One region of the Cupriavidus sp. 05N40 genome, then DNA from elsewhere that is predicted to be linked to it. Evidence: riboswitches for the same ligand, from Rfam matches in the RefSeq annotation. Region 1 holds a riboswitch; the other holds the start of a gene.
What was found. A riboswitch is a leader RNA that binds a small molecule or an ion and turns the genes downstream of it on or off. The one in region 1 is predicted to bind glycine.

Region 1 (4,745 bases):
TTCGAGCGTGTTGGTCCAGCGCGACTGGGCCTGGCGCTCGTCGAACGTGTCGTACAGGTAGGCCTCGTAGTGGATGCCTTCCATCATGTCGTCGAGCACTTCGGTGGCGGGATCGCTGGCGGCGCGGCCGGCCAGGCGCACCATGGCTTCGCAGAACACGCGCAGCGGCTCGAGCTGGCGCGGCTGCAGCTTGCCTTCGATGCCGCCCATCATGGCCGCTTCGAACAGCGAGACCTTGGCCTGCCCGGCGAAGGTGCCCAGCACTTCCAGCGTGGCGTTGCCGACGCCGCGGCGCGGCGTGGTGATGGCGCGGATGAAGGCGGGATCATCGTCCGGATTGGCGATCAGGCGCAGGTAGGCGCAGATGTCCTTGATCTCGGCCTTGTCGAAGAAGCTCTGGCCGCCCGACAGCACATAGGGAATGCGCTCGCGCCGCAGGATCTGCTCGAACAGGCGCGCCTGGTGGTTGCCGCGGTAGAGGATGGCGTAGTCACGGAACTGCGCGCGCCGCTCGAACTTGTGCGCCGAGAGCCGGAACACCACCGACTCGGCTTCGTGCTCCTCGTCGTTCATCGGGTTGATGGCGATGGGGTCGCCCATGCCGTGCTCGCTCCACAGCTTCTTGTCGAACAGCTTCGGATTGTTGGAGATGACGGCGTTGGCGGCCTCCAGGATGCGCACGGTGGAGCGGTAGTTCTGCTCCAGCTTGACCACCTTGAGATCGGGGAAGTCGGTCTGCAGCAGGCGCAGGTTGTCCAGCGTGGCGCCGCGCCAGCCGTAGATGGCCTGGTCGTCGTCGCCCACCGCGGTGAAGGCCGGCGCGCGCAGGTGCGAGCCGCCGGCCAGCAGCTTGAGCAGCTGGTACTGGCAGGCGTTGGTGTCCTGGTATTCATCGACCAGGAAGTAGCGCAGGCGGTTCTGCCACTTCATGCGCACCGCTTCGTCGCGCGCGAACAGCTCGGCCGGCAGGCGGATCAGGTCGTCGAAATCCACCGCCTGGTAGGCGTTGAGCGTGGCCACGTAGTTGCGGTAGACCAGCGCGGCCTGGTGGTCGTCGGCGCTCTCGGCGGTGGCGATGGCGGTCTCTGGATCGACCATGCCGTTCTTCCACAGCGAGATGGTGCTCTGCACGCTGCGGATCAGCTTCTTGTCGGTGGTGGCGAGCTGCTCCTGCACCAGGCCGAAGCAGTCGTCCGAGTCCATGATGGAAAAGCGCGGCTTCAGCCCCACGTGCTCGGCCTCGGCGCGCAGGATCTGCACGCCGAGCGAGTGGAAGGTGCTGACCGTCATCTGCTTGAGCGGAATGCGGCGGCCCTCGCGCGTGGTCTTGCCTTCCATCAGCTTGGCGATACGCTCCTGCATCTCCTTGGCGGCCTTGTTGGTGAAGGTCACCGCGGCGATATGCTTGGGCTCGAACCCCTTGTCCTCGATCAGGTGCGCGATCTTCTGCGTGATCACCCGCGTCTTGCCCGAACCGGCGCCGGCCAGCACCAGGCAGGGGCCGTCGAGATAGCGGACGGCTTCGGATTGGGCGGGATTGAGTCCGTGGGTCATGCGTTTGGCGTGGTGGCGGAAGCGGATGGCGAAATGGCTGGCGAAGACGACGCGGCCAGGGCTGCCTGTGAAGACTGCGGCACCGGGGTGATGTCCCCGCAAGCGACAGCAGCCGCAGATGTTAACACGCCGGGTTGCCGGCCCCGGGGTGCCGGTGCCGTGCCGCGCGCCACGCGTTGACAAGCCACCGGGGCTGCCTGTAGAGTCGCGCCATCCGGCCGGGAGAGCGCGCAGATCTTGCGCCGCCGAAGGGGTATCACCCGAAAACTCTCAGGCACCATGGACTGGTCGGATCGGCTTGCAATATGCACACGATGCACGCCGTACTCTGGAGAGCGGCACCCGCCACGCGCGCAAGCGACGGCGAGCGTGCCCACCGAAGGGGCGCGCAGGGCACAGGTCCACCGGACCGCCTTGTAATCTCTCAGGTATCGAGGACAGAGGGGTCATCCGYCGCGGCGGATCTGGCAGCGCCATGGCGCGCCGGGTCTGGCGGCGGATGACCCTTTTTTCGTTTTCGAACCGAGATTTCCGCCTTCCCCCGAGGACTACATGACGCTCCAGGCCACGCCCCTCAATGCCATCCACCGCGCACTCGGCGCCCGCATGGTCGACTTCGGCGGCTGGGACATGCCGGTCAACTACGGCTCCCAGATCGAAGAACACAATGCCGTGCGCACCGACGCCGGCATGTTCGACGTCTCCCACATGTGCGTGGTCGACCTGGCCGGCGCCAATGTGCGCGCCTTCCTGCGCGGCCTGCTGGCCAACAATGTGGACAAGCTGCAGACGCCGGGCAAGGCACTTTATTCCTGCATGCTCGACGAGAGCGGCGGSGTCATCGACGACCTGATCGTCTACTTCTTCGCCGAGGACCGCTTCCGCCTGGTAGTCAATGCCAGCACCGCGACCGGCGATATCGAATGGATCACCGCGCGCAACGCCGCCACCGGCAGCGGCGTCACCATCACCCCGCGCCGCGGCGACAACGCCCCCGCGGGCGCCGCGCCGCTGGCCATCGTCGCCGTGCAGGGCCCGAACGCCCGCGCCAAGGTGTGGAGCGCCTTCCCCTCCACCCAGCCCAGCGAAGCCCTCAAGCCCTTCAACGCCATCGTGGTGCAGGATCCCGCCCTGGGCGAAGTCATGGTGGCGCGCACCGGCTACACCGGCGAGGATGGTTTCGAACTGGTGGTGCCGGCCGCGAACGTGGCCGGCCTGTGGGAGAAGCTGGTCGCTGCCGGCGTGCGCCCGGCCGGCCTCGGCGCGCGCGACACGCTGCGCCTGGAAGCCGGCATGAACCTGTACGGCCAGGACATGGATATCCACACCTCGCCGCTCAACGCCGGCCTGGCCTGGACCGTGGACCTGCAGAGCGAGCGCGACTTCACCGGCAAGGCGGCGCTCGTCGCCGGCGGCCAGACCCAGCAGTTTGTCGGCCTGATCCTGCGTGAAAAAGGCGGCGTGCTGCGGGCGCACCAGAAGGTGATCACCACTGCCGGCGACGGCGAGATCACCAGCGGCACCTTCAGCCCTTCGCTGTCCCTGTCCATCGCATTTGCCCGCCTGCCGCGCGACGTTGCCCTCGGCGCCGAGGTGCAGGTCGAGATCCGCGACCGCAAACTCGCCGCGACTGTGGTTAAACTGCCGTTTGTGCGCAATGGCAAGGCACTCGTGAGCTGAACGCTCGCACCGGTCACAGCGCGCCCGCCGGCGACGGATTGCCTCCGCCCGGCGGGCGCTGAAAAAACAAATTGAATCTGGAGAATCCCATGAATTTCCCCGCCGACCTGAAATACACCGAGTCCCATGAATGGGTGCGCGTCGAAGCCGACGGCACGCTGACCATCGGCATCACCGACCACGCGCAGGACGCGCTGGGCGACATCGTGTTCCTGGAGCTGCCGGAAGTGGGCAAGTCGGTCGGCGCAGGCGACGCGCTGGCGGTGGTGGAATCGGTCAAGGCCGCTTCCGACATCTACGCGCCGGTGGCCGGCGAAGTGATCGCCGTCAACGAAGCCGCCGTCGCCGCGCCGGAAAGCGTCAATGCCGACGCCTTCGATGCGTGGCTGTTCAAGCTCAAGCCGGCCAACAGCGACGACGTCAACGGCCTGATGTCGGTGGACGCCTACAAGGCCAACGTCGGCGCCTGACGCGACACCCTGCCGCTCCCGCGAGGCTTGCCTGCCACGGGAGCGGCGACTGAAGACTGATGCACGGCGGCGCGGCTGACCACCCGCCGCCCTGCGCCCAACGAGGTTCTTGCCATGAACGCCCCCCTGCCCATGAACGCAGCCAAAGGTGCCCGGCCCACGCTGGCCGAACTGGAGGCGCGCGACGCCTTTGCTTCCCGTCATATCGGCCCCGATGCCGCCGAGCAGCAACACATGCTCAAGGTACTCGGCTACGACAGCCGTGCCGCGCTGATCGACGCCGTCATTCCCGCCGCCATCCGCCGCCGCGACGGCATGCCGCTGGGCGAGTTCACCGAGCCGCTCACCGAGGAAGGCGCCCTGGCCAGGCTGCGCGGCCTGGCCAGCAAGAACCTGGTGCTCAAGAGCTTTATCGGCCAGGGCTACTACAACACGCTGACGCCCGGCGTCATCCTGCGCAATATCTTCGAGAACCCGGCCTGGTACACCGCCTACACGCCGTACCAGCCTGAAATCTCGCAAGGCCGCCTGGAAGCCATGCTGAACTTCCAGCAGATGGTCACCGACCTGACCGGCCTGGATATCGCCAACGCCTCGATGCTCGACGAAGGCACCGCCGCGGCCGAGGCCATGACGCTGCTGCAGCGGGTCAACAAGCACGCTTCCAACACCTTCTACGTGGCCGACGACGTGCTGCCGCAGACGCTGGAAGTGGTACGCACGCGCGCGCTGCCGCTGGGCATCGAAGTCAAGGTCGGCCCCGCGGCCGACGCTGCCGGCGCCCATGCCTTTGGCGTGCTGCTGCAGTACCCGGGCGTCAACGGTGACGTGGCCGACTACCGCGCCATCGCCGACGCCGTGCACGCCGCCGGCGGCCTGGTGGTGGCCGCCGCCGACCTGCTGGCGCTGACCCTGATCGCCGCGCCCGGCGAATGGGGCGCCGACGTGGCGGTGGGCAACTCGCAGCGTTTCGGCGTGCCGCTGGGCTTTGGCGGCCCGCACGCCGGCTACATGGCGGTCAAGGACGCGTTCAAGCGCTCC
Region 2 (5,095 bases), on a different contig from region 1:
GAAGGCGCCCGCGGCGAAGTCCTGGACCACCACCTGCCGTGCGGCCAGCGCCTGGTGGGCCGGCGCGAGCGAGGCGTACCACTCGTGCCTGGACAGCAAGGCAGCCGGCGACGCAGGCGTGGCAGCGGGGGGTGGTGCGGGAAGGCCGGGCTGGGAGGACGCGGGTGGATGGCTGGACATTGATCTGGATTCAACCCGGAGAGCGCGCCCCGGCGGGGCACTGTCATCCGGACGACAAAGCTTTGTCGTGTGGGATGATAGCCTTGCCCTGCAAAAAGTAACAGCGACCGGCGGCGCCCGCAGCGCCAGGCGCAAGCGGAGACCAAGCAATGCCAAGCGATTTCGACACCGGCCTGGGCAAGAACCCGGCCAACCACGTTCCCCTCACGCCCATCGATTACCTGGCGCGCGCCGCCGAAGTCTATGGCGAGCGCCTGGCCATCGTGCATGGCCCGCTGCGCCAGACCTGGCGCGAGACCTACGCTCGTGCGCGGCGCCTGGCCAGCGCGCTGGCGGGCCTCGGCATCGGCCGGGGCGATACGGTGGCGGTCCTGTTGCCCAACACGCCGGCCATGGTGGAAGCGCACTTCGGCGTGCCGATGGCGGGGGCGGTGCTCAATGCGCTGAACATCCGGCTCGACGCCGCCAACCTGGTTTTCATGCTGCGTCATGGCGAGGCCAAGGTGCTGCTGGCCGATACCGAGTTCGCCGAGCTCGCGCGCCAGATCGGCAACGAAATCCCCGGCCTGAAGGTGGTGGCGGTGGCAGATGCGCTGGGCCCGCAGGACGCGCCGCGCTTTGGCGAGACCGACTACGAAACCCTGCTGGCCTCGGGCGATCCCGACTACGCCTGGCAATGGCCCGCCGACGAGTGGGACGCCATCGCCCTGAACTATACCTCGGGCACCACCGGCGACCCCAAGGGCGTGGTCTACCACCATCGCGGCGCAGCCATCAATGCCGTGTCCAACATCCTCGAGTGGGACCTGCCCAAGCACGCGGTCTACCTGTGGACGTTGCCCATGTTCCACTGCAACGGGTGGTGCTTTGCCTGGACCATCGCCGCGCGCGCCGGCATCAATGTGTGCCTGCGCAAGTTCGAGCCCAAGCTGGTGTTCGACCTGATGCGCGACGAAGGCGTGACCCATTACTGTGCCGCGCCCATCGTCCACACCGCGCTGGTCAACGCGCCGCCGGCCTGGCGCGAAGGCCTGCGCGGCCCGGTGCGCGGCATGGTGGCCGGTGCGCCGCCGCCCGCGGCGGTGCTGGCGCAGATGGAAGAAATGGGTTTCGAGCTGACCCACGTCTACGGCCTGACCGAGACCTATGGCCCGGCCGCGGTGTGCGCGGAGCAGGACGACTGGGCCGCGCTGTCGCAGGAAGACCGCGCCACCCGCAAGGCCCGCCAGGGCGTGCGCTACCACTTGCAGGCCGGGGTGGCGGTGCTCGATCCGGATTCGATGCAGCCAGTGGCCGCCGACGGCGAGGAGATCGGCGAGATCATGTTCCGCGGCAATATCTGCATGAAGGGCTATCTCAAGAACGAGAAGGCCACGCGCGAAGCCTTCGCCGGCGGATGGTTCCACACCGGCGACCTGGGCGTGCGCACGGCGGACGGCTACGTCAAGATCAAGGACCGCAGCAAGGACATCATCATCTCCGGCGGCGAGAACATCTCCAGCGTCGAGGTGGAAGACGCGCTCTACCGCCATGCGGCCGTGCTGGCCGCGGCGGTGGTGGCGCAGCCGGATGCCAAGTGGGGCGAAACGCCCTGCGCCTTCGTCGAGCTGAAAGACGGCGCCAGCGCCACGGCCGAGGAACTGATCGCGCATTGCCGCACCTTGCTGGCTGGCTTCAAGGTGCCCAAGGCCGTGTATTTCGGGCCCTTGCCCAAGACTTCGACGGGCAAGATCCAGAAGTTCGAGCTGCGCCGCAAGGTCAAGTCGGACACGGCCATCGACGTCTAGCCACGCGCGGTGGCGCCGGCCGGCGCCKCCGGGGCCGGGGGCTAGTGGACGGCCCGCTGCGCGGACGCCAGCGTCGCCGGCCGCGTCGTGCCACCGGCGGGCAGCGCGCCCGTAAAGGCGAAATCCACCTCCGGCACGCGGCCGCTGACGATGTCCGCGATCGCACGGCCCGAGCCGCAGCCGTGCGTCCAGCCAAGCGTGCCGTGGCCGGTGTTCAGGTAGAGCCCGCCGATGGCGCTGGCGCCGATATAAGGTACGTTGCCCGGCGTGGCAGGGCGCAGCCCGGTCCAGAATTTCGCCAGCTCCGGTCGGCTCATGCCCGGGAACACTTCCAGCGTGCGCCGCACGATGGCCTCGCAGCGCACCGGGTTCAGATCCATCGCATAGCCGTTGAGTTCGGCTGTGCCGGCCACGCGCAGGCGGTCGCCAAAGCGCGAGAACACCAGCTTGTACTCGTCGTCGGTCAGGCTCACGCTGGGCGCGCGCTCGCTGTCGAGCACCGGCAGCGTCACCGAATAGCCCTTGGCCGGATAGATGTCGAGCTTGACCCCGAGCGGGCGCGCCAGCATCGGGCTGAAGCTGCCCAGCGCCAGCACGTAGGCGTCCGCGCTCTCGATCTGGTAGCCGCCAGTCTCGTCGGCAATCTCCACCCCGTGCATGCTGCCGCCCTCGGCATGCAGGCGCTGCACCCGCACGCCATAGCGAAAGCGCACGCCCAGCGCTTCGCAGCGCGCGGCCAGCGCGGTGGTGAAGCGGTGCACATCGCCCGATTCATCCTCGCTGGTATAGGTGGCGCCCGCCAGACGCGGCGCGATATTCGCCAGCGCCGGCTCCAGCCGCACCACTTCGTCCGGCCCGATCACGCGGCGCTCGCAGCCCAGCTCGCGCATGATGCGCGCCGGCTCGACGGCCGCGTCGAATTCCTTCTGGCTGGTATAGAAATGCAGGATGCCGCGCGTGAGGTGGTCGTACTCGATGCCGGTCTCGGCGCGCAGCGCCTGCAGGCTGGCGCGGCTATAGGTGCCCAGGTTGAGCAGCTGGATCATGTTGTGGGTGGAGCGACTGGCCGTGCACTCGCGCAGGAACTTGAGTCCCCACGACCACTGCGCCGGATCTGCGCGCAGGCGGAACAGCAGCGGAGCATCCTCGCGCCCGAGCCAGCGCAGCATCTTCAGCGGCGCGGCCGGGTTGGCCCAAGGCTCGGCATGGCTGACCGAGATCTGCCCGCCGTTGCCAAAACTGGTTTCCCGGGCCGCGCCCGCATTGCGCTCCAGCACCACGACCTCGTGCCCGGCACGGGCCAGGTACCACGCAGACGCAACGCCGATCACGCCGGCTCCCATCACGATGACTTTCATTTCTCAGGCTCCGGATAGCAAAAAGGGGCAGGCAAGCCATCTGGCCTGCCTGCCCCCACTGTCCTTTTGCCTGAGAGATTCGCCGCACCCACCACGGGTACCGGCTTGCCCCTTCGGCGGCCGCGTGCCGCTTACCTGGTCGGTGTGCGGTCCGGCGCTCTCCAGTTTGTTCGGTTTCCAGTCTTTTGCACCTGAGCGTTTCAGGGGTACGCCTTCGGTAGAGACACCCACCTGATACGGCGGAGGTGTCTCGTTCTCCTGGAAGCCGCAACATAGCACGCGTTGCAGAGAGACTGCAAGGGCAGTATGGCGGCCCGGCGGCGCCCCGCCGCCGGGCCGCGCGCTGTAGCAAGGTTCTGTAGCAGTCTGGCCGGCCAATTTTTGGAGCCGGCGAGCTCGGGAGCAGGGCACGAGTAGCGCAGGCTTTTACAGGTGGCGGACCAATATGGCAATAGGGTTCAAGGTGCAGTGCCTGGTATCCGCGGCGTGGCACCGTTGAGTGCATCATGCAATTGCTGCTTCAGTGCTTTGCAGCGGTCGGCTACCTCTTCCGACTGCTTGCCAAGCCCGATACTGATGGCCTGGCGTTCCAGCATATCCTTCAGTTGACCAGTCAGATTTGCCGCGATGTTGTCCAGAGCCGTGTTTCCGAACCTCTCGATGGCATTGCTGGTGCCTAGCGCCGATGCTTCGGCGTGCTGTCTGAATGCAGCGCGAAGCGAGCGGCGCAGGTCCGTAACGTAGCGCCGTTTGGCATCCTCGATTTTCTCTTCCCGAAAATGCAGATAGAGGTCGAGGATGGTTGCTAGCAACGGGCTGAATGCCGCTAGTCTTCCCGATGCTCTTGTGATGAGGCCAGCTCGACGGAGAGCCTCCGTCCTGACCAGCCTTATCCCGGTGGACCCGGCAATTTCGTAGAGGAGATTGCCGAGTGCCTTTGTGCTTATCGAAGCGGCTTCCAGTCCGCCTGCTATTGGCCCGGTTGCGCTATTGACAAGCCGCGTCAGACGCAATGCCGGGCTAGCTGGGATGCGGATGGCATCCAGTGAGCCGGGTGTGCCTGGCGCGAAGCTGCCGCCGGACCACGGCATGTGGAGCGCCTGCGTTGTGCGATTCTCGAGTTGCTTCCCCGCGCCGCCAAGGATTTCGTGCAGCTGTCGCTCCATTTCGCACCAAAGCTTGCTCAAGTCCTCCTTCATCTGGTCAAGCGTGGAGGTGAAGAACGCCTGCACCTCCGGAGCCTCGGCGGTGCCGTCCAGACGTTCCATTGCTTTCGCGGCACGCCCCAGTACTGTTGAATAGACTTGCCGATGCCATAGGCGCGCGAGCGAATGCAGGTGTTCCCTTGCCTGTTCAAGCTCGGCGATTTCCTTCTGGACGCAGGCTATGCGTGCTTGCAGGCAGGGCTCGTCGCCGGATTGCATGACATCCCGCATAACGCCTTCCACAGCGCTGATGGCTGCAATCGCCCGGCTCGCCTGACCGGTCTGGTTTCCCCAGGCGGAAAGGCTGGTCACCAGCGCCGACAATCTGCTTTGCCGCAGCAGTCGCTCGCGGAAGCCGGCCGAGGCCTGCCTGGCATGGAAGTACTTTGCCACCGAGCAGTGGAGCACGGGAATGCCGATGCGTCTACCCAATACCGCCTCAATCCGCTGTTGCATGCCGGCGCCTCCATTGCGGTCCCGGTCTATTTTGTTGACCACCAGGCAGCATGGTCTGCCGAGACAGAGGTTGTCTTGGTCTAGCAGCCTTCTCAATATGCCTGCCTGG

Region 2: it holds a riboswitch for glycine, as region 1 does, so the genes downstream of both, AC1DO7_RS31740 (D-amino acid dehydrogenase) here and gcvT (glycine cleavage system aminomethyltransferase GcvT) in region 1, are expected to answer to the same signal.

What each region holds. Positions count from the first base shown of each region.
Region 1 is NZ_JBFTND010000017.1:34,823-39,567, forward strand. Features, by position in the region: gene AC1DO7_RS06535 (UvrD-helicase domain-containing protein) at 1-1,554, opposite strand, end outside; glycine riboswitch at 1,764-1,851, shown strand; glycine riboswitch at 1,873-2,005, shown strand; gene gcvT (glycine cleavage system aminomethyltransferase GcvT) at 2,107-3,234, shown strand; gene gcvH (glycine cleavage system protein GcvH) at 3,324-3,704, shown strand; gene gcvP (aminomethyl-transferring glycine dehydrogenase) at 3,819-4,745, shown strand, end outside.
Region 2 is NZ_JBFTND010000186.1:204-5,298, reverse strand. Features, by position in the region: gene AC1DO7_RS31750 (Crp/Fnr family transcriptional regulator) at 1-180, opposite strand, end outside; gene AC1DO7_RS31745 (acyl-CoA synthetase) at 330-1,967, shown strand; gene AC1DO7_RS31740 (D-amino acid dehydrogenase) at 2,009-3,325, opposite strand; glycine riboswitch at 3,374-3,500, opposite strand; partial or broken gene AC1DO7_RS31735 (GTPase domain-containing protein) at 3,784-5,095, opposite strand, start outside.